One region of the Kitasatospora sp. NPDC127116 genome, then DNA from elsewhere that is predicted to be linked to it. Evidence: riboswitches for the same ligand, from Rfam matches in the RefSeq annotation. Region 1 holds a riboswitch; the other holds the start of a gene.
The links. A riboswitch is a leader RNA that binds a small molecule or an ion and turns the genes downstream of it on or off. The one in region 1 is predicted to bind thiamine pyrophosphate.

Region 1 (7,579 bases):
CGGCCGACGCCAGCAGCGCGATCCCCACCGAGGCCGCGCAGAGCCCGGCCGCCGCCCCCACCCCCGCCCGGGGCAAGGGGCCCCGCCGGGCGATCAGGCCGGCCACCGCCAGCACCCCGGCCGCCTGGCCGCCGCCCACCAGTCCCGCCGTCCCGGCCGCCCAGCCGTGTGTCCGGGCGAGCAGCGGACCGAGCAGTGACACCACCGGCAGCAGCGCCCCGGCCGCCGCGCCGGTGAGCAGCAGGGCGGCCCGCAGCAGTGGGTCGGCCACGGCGAGCCGGACGCCGGACGCCGCCTCGCGGAACAGTCCGGCCCGCGGACCGGACGGCCCGTCCTCCGGGGGCCGCACCCGCAGCAGGACCAGCAGCACGACCCCGAAACTCGCCGCGTCCGCCAGCGCCGCGCCGGACAGCCCGCCGGCCGCGACCAGCAGGCCGCCCAGCGGTGCGCCGAGCAGGACGGCGCTCTGCCCGCCGGCCTGCCGCAGGGCGAGCGCCCGGGGCAGCCGGTCCGCGGGCACCAGCCGGCGGGGCATCGAACCGCCGGCCGGGAGGTAAAAAGCGTCGACCGTCCCGATCACGGCCGCCGCCGCGACCAGCAGCCACAGCGGCGTCCCCCGGGAGGCCGCCACCAGGGCCAGCGCACCGGTCGCGACCAGCATCACCGTGTCCCCGGCGAGCATCACCCGACGGGCGCCGAAGCGGTCCGCGACCGCGCCGCCCAGCAGGACCAGCGCGGTGCGCGGCACCGTGATCGCCGTCAGGACCAGCCCGGCCGCGCCGCCGCCGTGCGCGGAGGCGGCCCAGCCGAGGGCGAAGTACAGCGCGGCGTCACCCAGCAGTCCGGCCTGGACACCGGCCAGCCAGAGCAGGTACCTCCGCGGCAGCGCGGCCCGCGGAGCGACAGTGGCAGTGGCAGTGGCAGTGGTCATGCCGGGCGACGCTAGGGCCCTCGACCCGGTCGAGGGCAAGCGCGGCTACCGCCGGACCACCGGCTCCTGCAGCTCGGTGACCCACCCGGCCCGGTCCTCCGGGCACTCCAGGTACAGCTCCCGGGCGTAGCCGGCCGAGCGGTAGCCGTTCTCCTCGATGAAGCGGGCCAGTTCCTGGCCGGTGCCCAGCACGTCGTCCATCGGGCCGCGGTGCACGATCGTCGCCGCCTCCTCGATCGGCGGCAGGTCGAGCACCTCGAAGTCGTGCTCACCCGGCCGCACCGACGGGCCCACCGGGACGGCCACCAGGACCAGCACCGAGCCGTCGCCCTCCGGCGCGTCCTGGTAGCGGGCGACGGACGGGCCGGCCGCCTCGACCCCGGCCGCGGCCAGCCTCCGGCACAGTTCGGCGAACAGCGGCCCGATCACCGGGCCGATGTCCTCCGGCTCGTAACTCGCGGCCGCACCGGCCAGTTGGGCCACCCGGACGGACGGCACCCGCTTCACCACGACATCGTGTGCGGACATGGTCCCCTCGCTCTCGATCGTCCGGAGCCTCGCCTCCACCCGGGCCAGCCGCAGCTCGTCGGCGGCGATCGCCTCGGCGAGCTGGGCCCGCCGCAGCCGCAGCATGCCGCGCAGTTCGGCCGCGTCCACCTGCTCGTCCAGCACGGCGCGCACCTGCTGCAGGGTGAAGCCGAGCTCCTTGAGCGCGATCACCCGGTTGAGCCGGGCGAGTTGGGACGCCTCGTAGGAGCGGTACCCGCTGATCGGGTCCACCCGGGCGGGCCGCAGCAGCCCGATCGCGTCGTAGTGGCGCAGCATCCGTACCGACACCCGGCCGTGGCTGGCGAAGTCTCCGATGTTCAACATGATGCGCCCACTCCATCCCCTGCCACCGTGTCAGGGTCAACCCGGCCGCGCGCATCCGTTCCACGACGGTTCCGAGGCCGGCGCCCGCGACCGCCCGGGAAACACCGAGGGCGGGTGCCGAGCGAACTCGGCACCCGCCCTGAGCAGGTGGTTCTCCTACCGGCGGAGAGCGTGGGATTCGAACCCACGGTACGGGGTCACCGCACGACAGTTTTCAAGACTGTTCCCTTAGGCCGCTCGGGCAGCTCTCCAGGCGGAGGTCAGCCTAACGGGTCCGGCGGGGTTCGGCGCACACGTTTCGGTGCGGGCGGGGGTCACGACTGGTCGCCCTCGCGCTGACCGAGGGTGACCTTGGTGTTGAAGGTCTGGCCGTTGCGGGTGTACTCGACGTCGACGGTCTCGCCGGGCTTGTGCGTCCAGATCCGGCTGACCAGGGCCGGGCCGTTGTCGATCGGCACGCCGCCGAGCTTGGTGATGACGTCGCCCGGCTTGAGGCCGGCCTTGTCGGCCGCGCCGCCGGGGGTGACGGCCGGCTGGCCCTGGATGTCCTTGGTCTGGATCTGCGCGCCGTCGCCCTTGTAGTCGTCGTTGCGCAGCACGTCGAGCTTGGCGTAGACCGGCTTGCCGGTCTTGATCAGGGTGTCCGCGACCCACTTGGCCTGGTTGATCGGGATGGCGAAGCCCAGGCCGATGCTGCCGGCCCGGCCGTTGGCGGAGGCGTTGGACTGGATCGCCGAGTTGATGCCGATCACCGCGCCGCCGGAATCGAGCAGCGGGCCGCCGGAGTTGCCGGGGTTGATCGAGGCGTCGGTCTGCAGGGCGTTCATGTACGAGGCCTGCGAGCCGGTGTCGTCGCCGGAGGCCACCGGGCGGTCCTTGGCGCTGATGATGCCGCTGGTGACGGTGGACTCCAGGCCGTACGGCGCACCGATCGCGACGGTGGCGTCACCGACGTTGACCTTGTCGGAGTCGGCCAGCGGCAGCGGGGTCAGCTTGCTCTTCGGCGGGTTGTCGATCTTGACCACGGCGACGTCGTAGCCCTCGGCGTGGCCCAGCACCGAGGCGCTGTAGGAGCTGCCGTCGGCGAACTTGACGGTCAGTTTGCCGCCGTTGAGGGTCGGCGCGACCACGTGGTTGTTGGTGAGGATGTGGCCCTCGGTGTCGAAGACGAAGCCGGTGCCGGTGCCCGACTCGCCGTTGCCCTGCGCCTTGATGGTGACGACGCTGGGCAGCGCCTTCTGCGCGATGGCGGCGATCGAGCCGGGGGCGGGCTCGTTCTTCTGGGTGTCGCTGGCCTGCACGGTGGTGCTGCGGTGGTCGTTCGCGGAGCTGCCGCGGTCGGTGTTGTCGGTGACGGTCACGCCGAGCACGCCGCCGGCCACACCGGCGACCAGCGCGACGGCCGCGATCAGGGCGACCAGGCCGCCGCGCTTCTTGCGCGGGCCGCCGGGGCCGACCGGACCGCCGGGGTGGTCCGCCGGGTAGCCGAGCGGGCCCGCCGGGCCGCCGGGGTAGCCCGCGCCGCCGGCGGTGGAGTCGTGGGTGGGGCCCCAGCCGCCGAGCGGCTGACCGGCCCCGAAGGGGTGGTGGCCGTGTGCGGCGGGGACGGCGGGCGCGACCGGGGCGGCGCCGTAGCCCTCGTGCGCGACGGGGGCGGCCGGAGCGGCGCCGTAGCCCTCGTGCGTGCCGGCCGCCGGGACGCCGTGGGTCGGGGTGGCGTACGGGTTGTCGGCCGGCGGCAGCGCCGGGGCGGCGGGGGCCGCGGCCTGGGCGGGCGCGGCGGGCGGGGCCGCCGGAGCCTGCGGGGCGGGCGGCAGGACCGGCGGCGGCGCGTCGATGTAGCCGGTGACCGGGTCGACGGCCGGCTGCTCGGCGGCGGGCGCCGCGGGGGCCGCGGGGGCCTCCGGTGCGGGCACCTTGGTGAAGGCGACGGTGGGCTTGTGCCCGCCCTCGGCCGGGACACCCTCGGCCGCGACGGCGTCGACGGGCGGTGCCGCCTCGACGGGGGCGGCCTCGACGGCGCCCGACTCCGGCTCGGGCACCCGCCGGAAGGCCATGGTCGGCTGGTGCCCGCCCTGAGCGGGGCCTTCGGAAGCGGACTCGGCCGCCCCCGGCCCGGCGGGCTGCTCCCCCTGCGGCCCGGTGGGCCCAACCTCGCGCTCGGTGCTCACGGACGACCTCCATAGCTGGCAGAACCAAGGACCATAGTTTTTCGCACTGTCGATTCGATTGCCGTAAGGACCCCTCTGAAGAACTCATAAGAATCCTTAGCCGACGCAGACGCCGACACCCGACACCGGCACCGACGCCGGCACCGACGGCCGAGGCTCCCCTCCCCCGCCGGGCGTCCCGCGATGCGGACCGCGCACCCTCGGCCTTGGGCGTTCGCCCCCGTGCCGGTTAGCCTGTCGCTCCAAACTGACACGCGGGAGCTTGGACCCACCAGGCTGAGAGTGCGCATGTCGACCGTACGCCACACGAGTGACGGACGGTCGAGGGGGCGCTGACCGCCGGAACCTGTCCGGGTAATGCCGGCGTAGGGAGTATCGGCCATGCCGCCTGCTTCGCCATCCTCTTCTTCGGGCGCGAACGTTCCCGCCCCCGGTGCGGACGCCTCCGCCGCGGGCGCGACCGCCGTCCTGGAGCGCCCCGAGCACGTCGAAGCGCCCCTGGTGCTGGACACCGAGCCGCCGCGCACGCTGCGCTTCCGGGACCACTTCGCGCTCTGGATGAACCTGGGCGTCAGCCTGATCGGCTTCTCCACCGCCGCCACCGTGCTCGGCGCCCCCGGCAGCGAGCTGTCGCTGGCCGCCGCGGTGACCGCGATCACGGTCGGTACGGCGGTCGGCACCGCGATGCTCGGCGTGGCCTCGCTGATCGGGGCCCGCACCGGCGCCCCCGCGATGGCGAACCTGCGCGGGCTGTTCGGCACCCGGCTGTCGTACCTGCCGACGGTGCTGAACATCGTGCAGTGCATCGGCTGGGGCGTGTTCGAGCTGCTGACCATCTCGGCGGGCGCGCAGACCGTCGCGCACACCACCGGCTACCGCTGGCTGTTCGTCCTGCTCGCGGGCGCGCTGACCACGGCGCTGACCATCTGGCCGCTGGGCTCGATCGCGGTGCTGCGCCGCTTCGTGGCCGGGGCGGTCGCGGTGGCCATGGTGTACTTCACCGTCCAGCTGGGCCGCCAGGGCGTGCCGGACCCGGGGGCGGGCAACTGGCACGGCTTCCTGGGCGCCACCGACGCGATGATCGCCGTTTCGGTCTCCTTCGTCCCGCTGGCCGCCGACTACACCCGGCACTCGCGCTCCCCGCGCTCGGCGTTCTGGGGCAGCTTCTCCGGCTACACGATCGCCCAGGTCTGGTGCTACGTGCTCGGCCTGATGGCGCTGCTGCAGTCGGACGGCGATCCGAACCGGATCTTCGACTCCTTCCTCGGGGTCTGGGCCGGCTGGCTGTTCCTGCTGGTGCTGGTGCTGCGCGAGACGGACCAGTCCTTCGCCAACGTGTACTCGACGGCGATGTCGGTGCAGAACCTGCTGCCGAAGGTGGACCGCCGGGTGCTCTCCGGCGCGATCGGCGCGCTGACCACCGTGCTGGCGCTGCGGATCGACGAGTTCACCGACACCTACTACGGCTTCCTCGGTCTGATCGGCTCGGTGTTCGTGCCGCTGCTGGCGGTGCTCGTGGTGGACTACTTCCTCGGTGCCGGGCGGCGCGGCTGGAACCTCTCCGCCGACGCGCCGTCCCGCTGGCCGATGCTGCTGCCGTGGGCCCTGGGCTTCGCGGTCTACCAGTTCATCGCGCCGACCAAGGTGGCCGGCTGGTGGACGGACTTCTGGACCTCGGCCCAGGAGTCGCTGCACTTCACCCCGCAGGAGTGGACCTCCGCCTCGCTGTTCGCCTTCCTGGTGCCCGCCCTGGTCACCTGGGCGCTCACCCCGCTCTCCCGCCGCGCCGACCGGCACTGAGCGGGCCGCCCCGCACCGGGCGAAGCGGGGGCGGCCCGGCCCCGCGGGCCCGGCCGGGACGGCCCCGCGGGAAGGAAGACGGCCCCACAGGTTGGGGCCGTCTTTGTCCGCGCTTCACCTGTGCCGCCTATCGTTGGGCCTGTGACCAGCCCAGACCTGTCCTCGCCGGCGGCGCGCACCGTGCCGTCCGTCCAGGTGATCGCCCACCGCGGTTCCTCCCACGCCCTGCCCGAGCACACCCTCGCGGCCTACCGGCGCGCGCTCGACGAGGGCGCCGACGCGCTGGAGTGCGATGTCCGGGTCACCGCCGACGGCGCGCTGGTCTGCGTGCACGACCGCCGGATCGGCCGGGTCTCCAACGGCCGGGGCACCGTCTCGGCGATGACCCTCGCCGAGCTGGAGGCCTACGACTTCGGCGCCTGGAAGACCGGCCGCCCCAGCGTCGACCCGGAGCTGCGCGGCGTGCTGCGGCTGGAGCGGCTGCTGGAGCTGGTGGTGGAGTGCGGCCGCCCGGTGGACCTGGCGATCGAGACCAAGCACCCGGTGCGTTTCCGCGGCCGGGTGGAGACCGAGCTGCTGCGGACGCTGGAGCGGTTCGGGATCGGCGCGACCCGGGGCGGCGACCGCCCGTCCGCCCGGATCATGAGCTTCTCCTCGATCGCGCTGAACCGGGTGGCCGCCGCCGCGCCGCAGTACCGGCGGGTGTTCCTGTTCGAGCGGACCCTGCCGCTGCTCGGCCGGCTGCGCGAGGGCTCGCCGCTGCCGGGCGGGGCGCGGATCGCCGGCCCGGGCATCGAGCTGGTGCGGGCCCGCCCGCAGCTGGTGACCAGGCTGCGCGAGCTGGGGCACGAGGTGCACGTGTGGACGGTGGACGAGCCGGCCGACGTCGAGCTCTGCCTGGAGCTCGGGGTGTCCGCGATCATCACCAACCGGCCCGCGGAGGTGCTGGCGCAGCTCGGCCGGTGATCCGCCGACGCGCCCGGGGCCGCACCCGCCCGACCGGTCGCCCCGTCCGGTCACTTGCGTCCGGTCGGCCCGGTCGGCCCGGTCGGATCCTCCCGGTCCGATCACCCCGGTCCGACCACTCCGGTCCGACCACTCTGGTCGGCAGTCAAACCTTCCTTGCGCGAAATTGCCGGAATTCTTGCATCCGGGCGACAGAGGGTGAGCACGGAATGACCTGATGTCGACCGTCGGTCGCCGCACTCGAAATGGGCTCGCGGGATCGTCCGGTGCTCGTTTCCGACGCATTACCAAGGGGCATCTCTCCCTCGGCATACGCTGAAGGAGGTCCGGGGGTGGCGTTGATGGTGGCGCGTGAAGTGCCGACTTCATCGACCATGGCAGTGCCGCACGGCCCAGCGAGTGTCGGGGTCGCACGGCGCCGACTGCGTCGAGATCTGGGTGACCGGCAGATACCGGAACCGGTCATCGATGATGCTGTTCTGATCCTTTCCGAGCTGTTGAGCAACGCCTGTCGATACGCCCGTCCGCTCGGCCCGCTGCCGGCCCTGGGCCGCAGCGGCCGGGCCGAGGTGCTCGGGCAGGTGCTGGTCGGCGTCCCGTCCGGGACGCGCGCCGCACCCGCACCGAGCGGCCGGGAGTCCGCCGAGGGCTCGGACGAGCCGAACGGCGGCGTGCTGGTCCGCTGGCAGATGCACGCCGACGGGGTGCTCACCCTGGAGGTCACGGACGGCGGGGCGACCACTCGGCCGCTGCCCGCGAGTCCCTCGCTGACCTCACGCGGCGGCCGCGGCCTGAGCATCGTCGACCAGCTGGCCAGCGACTGGGGCGTGCGCGACGC
Region 2 (7,579 bases), on a different contig from region 1:
ACCGCCACGGTCGGCCGCGGCACCGTGGTGTACGTGCCGGCCGGCACCCCGCACCGGTTCCACCACATCACCGAGGAGCTGCGCGTCCTGGTGGTGTTCTCCCCGCCGGAGGACTGAGCGCCCCGCCGGTTAGGGTCGGCGTCATGAGCACCAAGACGCTGACCGAAGAACTCTGGGCGGCCATCGAGCCGGTGTACGCCGAGATCCTCGCCCACCCCTTCCTGGCCGGGCTCACCGACGGCACCCTGCCGCGCGCGGCCTTCCGCCACTTCGTCGTCCAGGACTCGCACTACCTGCGCGACTACGCCCGCGCGCTCGCCGTCTGCGCCGCCAAGGCGCCCGGCGAGCAGGACGTCCGGGCCTTCGCCGACGACGCGGTCGGCGCGCTCGCCGCCGAGCAGGGCATGCACGCCGAGTTCCTGACCGCCTTCGGCGGCAGCGCCGAGGAGGCCGCCGCCGAGCCCGTGCTGCCCACCACCCGGGCCTACACCAGCTACCTGCTGGCCACCGTCTACGGCGGCTCCTTCGCCGAGGCGGTCGGCGCGGTGCTGCCCTGCTACTGGATCTACGCCCGGGTCGGCGAGGCGCTGCTCGCCCAGGGCTCGCCCGACCCGCTGTACAGCAAGTGGATCGCCACCTACGGCGACGAGGCCTTCCAGTCGGTGGTCCGCCGGGTGCTGGCGCTCACCGACCGGCTCGGTGAGGAGCTGTCCGCGGCCGAGCGCCGCAAGGTGGTCGAGCACTTCGTGACCACCTCGCGCTACGAGTGGATGTTCTGGGACGCGGCCTGGCGCGGAGAGCGCTGGCCGGTCTGAAGCCGCGCGGGTGCGTCCGCCGGTCGTCCGCCCGCCGTCCAGGTGCCGTACGGACGACGGGCGGGCGCTGCCGGGACGACGGGCGGTGCCGGGTCAGCCGGTGACGAAGTAGCCGGTCAGGTCGGCGACGACGTTCACCGGGCCGCCGTGGTTGAAGACCGAGTAGGTGCCCCCGCCGGTGACCCCGGTGGTCACCGAGTTGGCGACGGTCTGCCCGGGTTCGACGTTCACGGTGGAGGTGTTCGGCGGCAGGCCCCCGCCCGGGAACACCGTGAGGTGGCCGGAGTCGGTGACGTCGGTGATCGTGACGTTGGCCTCGACACCCAGCACGTTCGGGACGGAGCCGTCCGCGGGCACGGCCTGGACGGCCGTGGTCGCCCCCTGCTGGAGCTTGCCGCCGGTGATCCGGGTGTCGAGGTTGCGGACCGGCGTCGTGAGCGCGCTGAACAGGCCCCTTCCGGACGGCCCGTAGTAGCCGACGACGTCGACGATCACGTGCACCCAGCCGGCGCGGTTGTAGACGTCGATCCGCCCGTCCGCGCCGACCGGCACCACGACCTGGTTCGCGACCGTCGATCCCACCGGGAAGTTGACGTTCGAGCCGTAGGCGGGCCGCTGCGTCCCGCTCGGGTACGCGGTCAGGAAACTGTCCCAGGAGCCGTCCGTGGTGGTGACGTTGAGGACCACCGAGGTGGCGTCCGCGGTCCCCAGCTCGGGGCGGGCGACCTGGTAGCTGCGCACCGCGTCGCCGCCGAGCCGCCCGGTGCCGTCGCTGCGGCTGTCGGCGATCCGGGTCGGGGTCAGCGGGCCGTACTTGTCGGGCGCCGCGGTCCGGTAGTACCCGACCACGTCGAGCACGACATGGGCGGTGCCCGCGTTGTTGTAGACGTTGATCCACGGGGCGCCCCGGCCGACCGGACCGACCGCGATCGTGACCAGGTTGGAGATGGTCTGGCCGGCCTTGAAGTTGATGCTGGAGGTGGCGGGCTTGGTGCCGGCCGGGCCGGCCTTGGCGGCGAGCGTGACGAAGCCGTCGGCGGTCGGGTCGGTCACGGTGAGGTTGACCACCACGGCCGTGGCGTCGGTCGGCACGGCGGAGCCGCAGTACATCGGCGGGTGGCTGCCGCAGCGCTGCGACACCGGGGTGCTGTAGTACTCGCCTTCCTTGAGCGGTCCGAAGTGGTCGTGCGACGGGGTCTGGTCGTAGGAGCGGGTGTCCAGGATCCGGGTCGGGGACATCCCGACGAACCCGGCCGGTGCGGTCACGTCGGCGGCAGCGGTCACGGCCGCCGGTGCCGCGGTCGCCGGGACCGCGGCGAGCGCCGCCACGGTCAGGTTGAGCGCCGCGAGAGCGGCTGTGGACACGGCTGTTCTGGCCCGCATGATCAGGTTCCCCCCTGGTCGATGGCACCGGACGGGCGTTCTTCCGGCACTGGTTGGACGCTTGGGAACGCCGGGGGTTGTACGCCGCCGGACGAATTCTCGGGGGTCACCCGGGGGGTCGGGCTCGGGGTGATCTCGGGGTTCTCTCCGGGCCGTTGGGCCTCGTTCCGGCACTCGCGCCACCGTACGATCGAAGTACCGAAAGCAAGCGGGATGCGGCACCGGACGGCGGCCGACCCGAGGGGAGAAGAGGAACCGACATGGCTGAGCTCTGGAAGTCGCTGCCCTCCTGGGTGCGCAACATCGTCATCCCGGTGCTGGTCCTGGTGCTGGCCTGGAACATCGTCGCCTTCGTGTTCGGCGTCGTCGGCGCCCTGCTCTCGATCGTGATCAAGCTGCTGGTGGTGGTCGGCATCGCCGCCGCCGTGGTGGTCCTGGTGAAGAAGGCCGCCAAGAGCTGACCCACCACCCCGTAACGCCGCCCTGAGGCCCGGCCCCCCACGAGAGGGGGGACCGGGCCTCGGCCGTTCTCCGGTATCCGATCGGCTACTGGTTGCGGTAGTAGCCGAAGAGGTCGACGACGACATCGGTCGTGCCGGCGCGGCCGACCGGGCGGGGTGGGGCGCTCTGGACCTGCGGCGATCGGCTCGCTACGGTGTTGGGCGTCGTGTGCAGGCAACACCGCCTGCGACGCGGGAGCTCGGAGCACCGGGCTGAGAGGACGCTGACCGGGACGTCGACGGACGGACCGACGGCTGCGTCGACCGCAGGAACCTGACCGGGTAATGCCGGCGTAGGGAGTAGAGGTCAGATGACCACGTTCGAAGCACAGCCGCAGTCTGCCCAGGGCGCCCCCAGCAGCGAGCGCACCGGCTACCCGACCCCGGCCTGGCGCAAGTCCTACCGCGAGGGGTCGCGTCCCGACCTGCGCGTTCCGTACCGCGAGGTGCGGCTCTCCAACGGCGGGTCCGTCCCGCTGTACGACACCTCCGGCCCGTACACCGACCCGTCCTTCGAGCCCGATGTGCGGCGCGGCCTGCCCGCCCTGCGGGACGCCTGGATCCGCCAGCGCGGCGACGTCGAGGAGTACGACGGCCGCGAGCCGCGCCCCGAGGACGACGGGATCAAGCACACCTCGCCGCGCGGCGGGAACCTGCGCAACCTGGACGCCGTCTTCCCGGGCCGGCCGCGTCGCCCGCTGCGCGGTCGCGGTGGCGCCGCCGTCACCCAACTCGCCTACGCCAAGCGGGGTGTGGTGACGCCGGAGATGGAGTTCGTGGCGCTGCGCGAGGGCCTGGCGCCGGAGTACGTGCGCGCCGAGGTGGCCCGCGGCCGGGCCGTCATCCCGGTCAACGTGAACCACCCGGAGGTGGAGCCGGCCGTCATCGGCACCAACTTCCTGGTGAAGATCAACGCCAACATCGGCAACTCCGCCGTCACCTCCTCGATCGAGGAGGAGGTGGAGAAGATGACCTGGGCCACCCGCTGGGGAGCGGACACCGTCATGGACCTCTCCACCGGCCGCAACATCCACACCACCCGCGAGTGGATCCTGCGCAACTCCCCGGTGCCGATCGGCACCGTGCCGCTGTACCAGGCCCTGGAGAAGGTGGACGGCAGGGCCGAGGAGCTGAGCTGGGAGGTCTACCGGGACACGATCGTCGAGCAGTGCGAGCAGGGCGTCGACTACATGACCGTCCACGCCGGCGTGCTGCTGCGCTACGTCCCGCTCACCGCGCGCCGCAAGACCGGCATCGTCTCGCGCGGCGGCTCGATCATGGCGGCCTGGTGTCTGGCCCACCACCAGGAGAACTTCCTCTACACCAACTTCGAGGAACTCTGCTCCATCCTGGCCTCCTACGACGTCACCTTCTCGCTCGGCGACGGCCTGCGCCCGGGCTCGATCGCGGACGCCAACGACGAGGCGCAGTTCGCCGAGCTGAAGACCCTCGGCGAGCTCGGCCGGATCGCCCGCGAGCACGACGTCCAGGTGATGATCGAGGGCCCGGGCCACGTCCCGATGAACAAGATCAAGGAGAACATGGATCTCCAGAAGGAGATCTGCGACGAGGCGCCGTTCTACACCCTCGGCCCGCTGACCACGGACGTCGCCCCCGGCTACGACCACATCACCTCGGGCATCGGCGCGGCGATGATCGCCTGGTGGGGCACCGCGATGCTCTGCTACGTGACCCCCAAGGAGCACCTGGGCCTGCCCAACCGGGACGACGTCAAGACCGGTGTGATCACCTACAAGATCGCCGCCCACGCCGCCGACCTGGCCAAGGGCCACCCCGGCGCCCAGGCCTGGGACGACGCCCTCTCCGACGCCCGCTTCGAGTTCCGCTGGGAGGACCAGTTCAACCTGGCCCTCGACCCGGAGACCGCCCGCGCCTTCCACGACGAGACCCTCCCCGCCGAGCCCGCCAAGACCGCGCACTTCTGCTCGATGTGCGGCCCGAAGTTCTGCTCGATGAAGATCTCCCAGAAGATCCGCGACGAGCACGGCGACGGTTCCACCGCCGTGGACACCGAGTTCGACGCCGAGGCCCTGGCGGGCATGGCCGAGAAGTCCGCCGAGTTCGCGGCCCAGGGCAACAAGGTCTACCTGCCCCTGGTCGACTGACCCGGGACGCCTGAGCGCCGCCCCGATCACCTCGGGGCGGCGCTTCGCCGTCCTCGCCGTCCTCGGCTACTTCTCGGCGTCGCCGAAGACCATGCGGTGTCCGCGCGCGGTGTCCATGTACTCACGGACGCGGTGGATCAGCCCGTCACGGAGTTCGAAGACCAGGCAGTAGTCATTGGCGTAGTGATTGCCGTTGGCGAGCGTCGCGGTCATGGTCTCCTCCACGATCACGCGCTCGCCGTCGGCGTGGAAACCGTGGAAGGTGACGTCGACGTCCCTGACGAACAGGCGGGAGAAGTCCTCGGCGAGGAAACGCGTGATCATTTCCCTGCCGACCATGTGACTGGGGCGGTCCAGCGCGGTGGCCGTCGCGTTTCCCGGAGGTGCCAGCCACTCGGCGTCCTCGGTGAAGACCGCGGAGATCTGGTCGGCGTCGTGGCCGGCGAACGCCTTCCAGGCGGCCCGGACGATGTCGTGGCTGCTCACCGGGGTTCGGTCGGGACGGGTGCCGGTCCGGGCGCGGCCGATGAAGCGGCCTCCAGCGTGCGGCGGATCACCGCCGAACCGTGCTCGACGGACTCGGCGATCGGTGCGGCCAGCGCGTCGGGCAGGACATCGGTGTGCCACACGAATCTCGTCCGGCCGCCGGCCTCCGGAAGGGCCTGCATGGACGCGTGGTGGTGGGACGGATGGAGGCTGCCGCCGACGACCGTGTAGGCGACCCGCATCGCCTCGTGGTCGAGGTCGACGAGCCGTTCGAACACGATCGTGCCGTCGGCGAAGGTGATGGTGCGCGTGTCCGAGCTCAGCCGGGTGTCGGTGACGAACCCGGGCGCCAGCCGCTCGTGCACCGCGCCGTAGTCGCTGAGCACCGACCACACCGCCTCGGGGCGGGCATCGATGACGATTTCCTTGTGGATCGAGGCCATGGGTGATCGACTCCTCGTCAGGCCGAAGCGATGCAGAACAGGTGGCCCTCGGGGTCGGCGAGAACGGTCCACTCGCCTTCGCCGGGCTGGAACTCCGGCTTGGTCGCCCCCGCCGAGAGCAGCTCCTTCACCGTGGTCTCGGGATCGGCCACCGTGAAGTCGAGGTGGGCGTGCTTCGCGGCGTCGGGCCAGCCGGGCCCCCGGTAGCCGACGACCCGCTGGAAGGCCAACCGGACCGGCCCCCTGCCGAGTTGGACGAAGTCGTCGTCGCCCTGCCCGAGGTCCCAGCCGGTGACCTTGCGGTAGAACTCGGCGAGGGCCCGGGGATCGGCGCAGTCGATGGTGATCGCGGTGAGTTCCGCGTGAACGGCCATGGATGGCTCCCTTCGTGTCATCACGTGAGCCCCAGCATCCGGGGCAATGGCGCCGAAGGTCTTGAAGATCCTTGCGGGCCGTTCTGTCGTACCCGGCGGATACCGTTCGCGGCATGCTGTCCGCATCGACCCTCGCCGCCCGGCCGGAGTTCACCGTGGCCGTGGTGGGGTGCCGCTCCGACCACGCCCGGTGGTCGCAGCCGGAGACCCGCGACGACCACCGCCTGGTGCTGGTGCGACGCGGCAGGTTCCGACGGTCGGCCGACGGCGCCGACATCGATCTGGACCGGACCACGGCCTACTTGGGCGCGCCCGGCGAACAGGAGCGCTTCGCCCATCCGGCCGGCGGCGACGTCTGCACGTCGGTCAGCTTCGAACCCTCCCTCCTCGGGCGCCCGCCCGCCGCGACGACGGTGTATGTCGACGCGCGCGTCGATCTCGCCCACCGCCGTCTGGTGGCCGCCGCGGCCACCGGCGACATCGACTACGCGCTGGCGGAGGAACTGCTCCGCCTCGTCGCGGCCGTGGCCGGTGAGCCGACCTTCCGCTCCCGGCCGGCCGACCGGGCGCTGGCCGCCGCGGCGCGCGGGGCGATCATCGAAGAGGCCCCGGAGGCCGGAGGGCTCTGCGCACTGGCCGCGCTGCTGGAGGTGTCGCCCTACCGACTGAGCCGGGTGTTCTCCAGGGAGACGGGCGTCTCGCTGACCCGCTACCGCAACCGCGTGCGCGTCACCCGGGCCATGGACCGGATCGCCGAGGGCGAACCCAGCCTCGCCGCCCTGGCAGCACAGCTCGGCTTCGCCGACCAGGCGCACCTGACCCGCATCGTCCGCGAGCACGTGGGACACACACCGACGGTGCTGCGTCGGCTGCTTGCCCCGGTTCGCGCCCGCCATGAGCCGACGGGCCGATGAACATGCCGCCGTGGGTCACGCGGGCTCGGCGGCGAGCAGGTCGGTGGTGCGGTCCGCGGTGAGCACGCCGAGGATGTAGCCGTCCTCGTCGACGACGGGCCAGACCGCCAGGTGCTTGATCCGCATGGCGATCGCGGCCAGGGTCAGGCCCATGGTCGGCCAGGCGAACGGGCCGCGCTGGTGGGTGGTGGCGCTGATGGCGGTCCGCTCGGTGTACCAGGAGCGGGTGAGGAACGGGTGGAGTCCGGTGCGGGTGACCAGCCCTTCGCACCGGCCGTCGTGGCCGCGCACGAGGAGGTAGTCCAGGTGGGCGCCGCGGAGGATGTCGTCGGCCCGGTCGACGGTGCTGTCGTCGGCTATCTGGTAGTCGCAGGGTTCCATGGCGTCGGCGACCGTGAGGCCGTGGCCGGGCCGGGCGGGCTGGGGCGAGTGAGTGGTCACGGGCGAGTGAGTGGTCACGGCGTTCACCGTTCCCGTCTCCGGCCGCCCGCCGGGGCGGGGTCTGCCGGGCTGTCCTGCACCCAGAACGAAGCCGGAA

Region 2: another riboswitch for thiamine pyrophosphate. It lies ahead of thiC (phosphomethylpyrimidine synthase ThiC); the one in region 1 lies ahead of ACFVHV_RS13630 (cytosine permease).

The regions. Positions count from the first base shown of each region.
Region 1 covers NZ_JBHXTL010000026.1:62,719-70,297, reverse strand. The annotation lists gene ACFVHV_RS13650 (MFS transporter) at 1-931, opposite strand, end outside; gene ACFVHV_RS13645 (MerR family transcriptional regulator) at 977-1,804, opposite strand; tRNA gene ACFVHV_RS13640 (tRNA-Ser) at 1,968-2,055, opposite strand; gene ACFVHV_RS13635 (S1C family serine protease) at 2,119-3,975, opposite strand; TPP riboswitch at 4,220-4,364, shown strand; gene ACFVHV_RS13630 (cytosine permease) at 4,357-5,775, shown strand; gene ACFVHV_RS13625 (glycerophosphodiester phosphodiesterase family protein) at 5,917-6,741, shown strand; gene ACFVHV_RS13620 (ATP-binding protein) at 7,083-7,579, shown strand, end outside.
Region 2 covers NZ_JBHXTL010000071.1:19,553-27,131, reverse strand. The annotation lists gene ACFVHV_RS26215 (cupin domain-containing protein) at 1-117, shown strand, start outside; gene tenA (thiaminase II) at 144-815, shown strand; gene ACFVHV_RS26205 (hypothetical protein) at 909-2,180, opposite strand; gene ACFVHV_RS26200 (DUF5326 family protein) at 2,459-2,659, shown strand; TPP riboswitch at 2,881-3,015, shown strand; gene thiC (phosphomethylpyrimidine synthase ThiC) at 3,010-4,824, shown strand; gene ACFVHV_RS26190 (nuclear transport factor 2 family protein) at 4,891-5,310, opposite strand; gene ACFVHV_RS26185 (SRPBCC family protein) at 5,307-5,753, opposite strand; gene ACFVHV_RS26180 (VOC family protein) at 5,771-6,127, opposite strand; gene ACFVHV_RS26175 (helix-turn-helix transcriptional regulator) at 6,241-7,041, shown strand; gene ACFVHV_RS26170 (CBS domain-containing protein) at 7,057-7,482, opposite strand.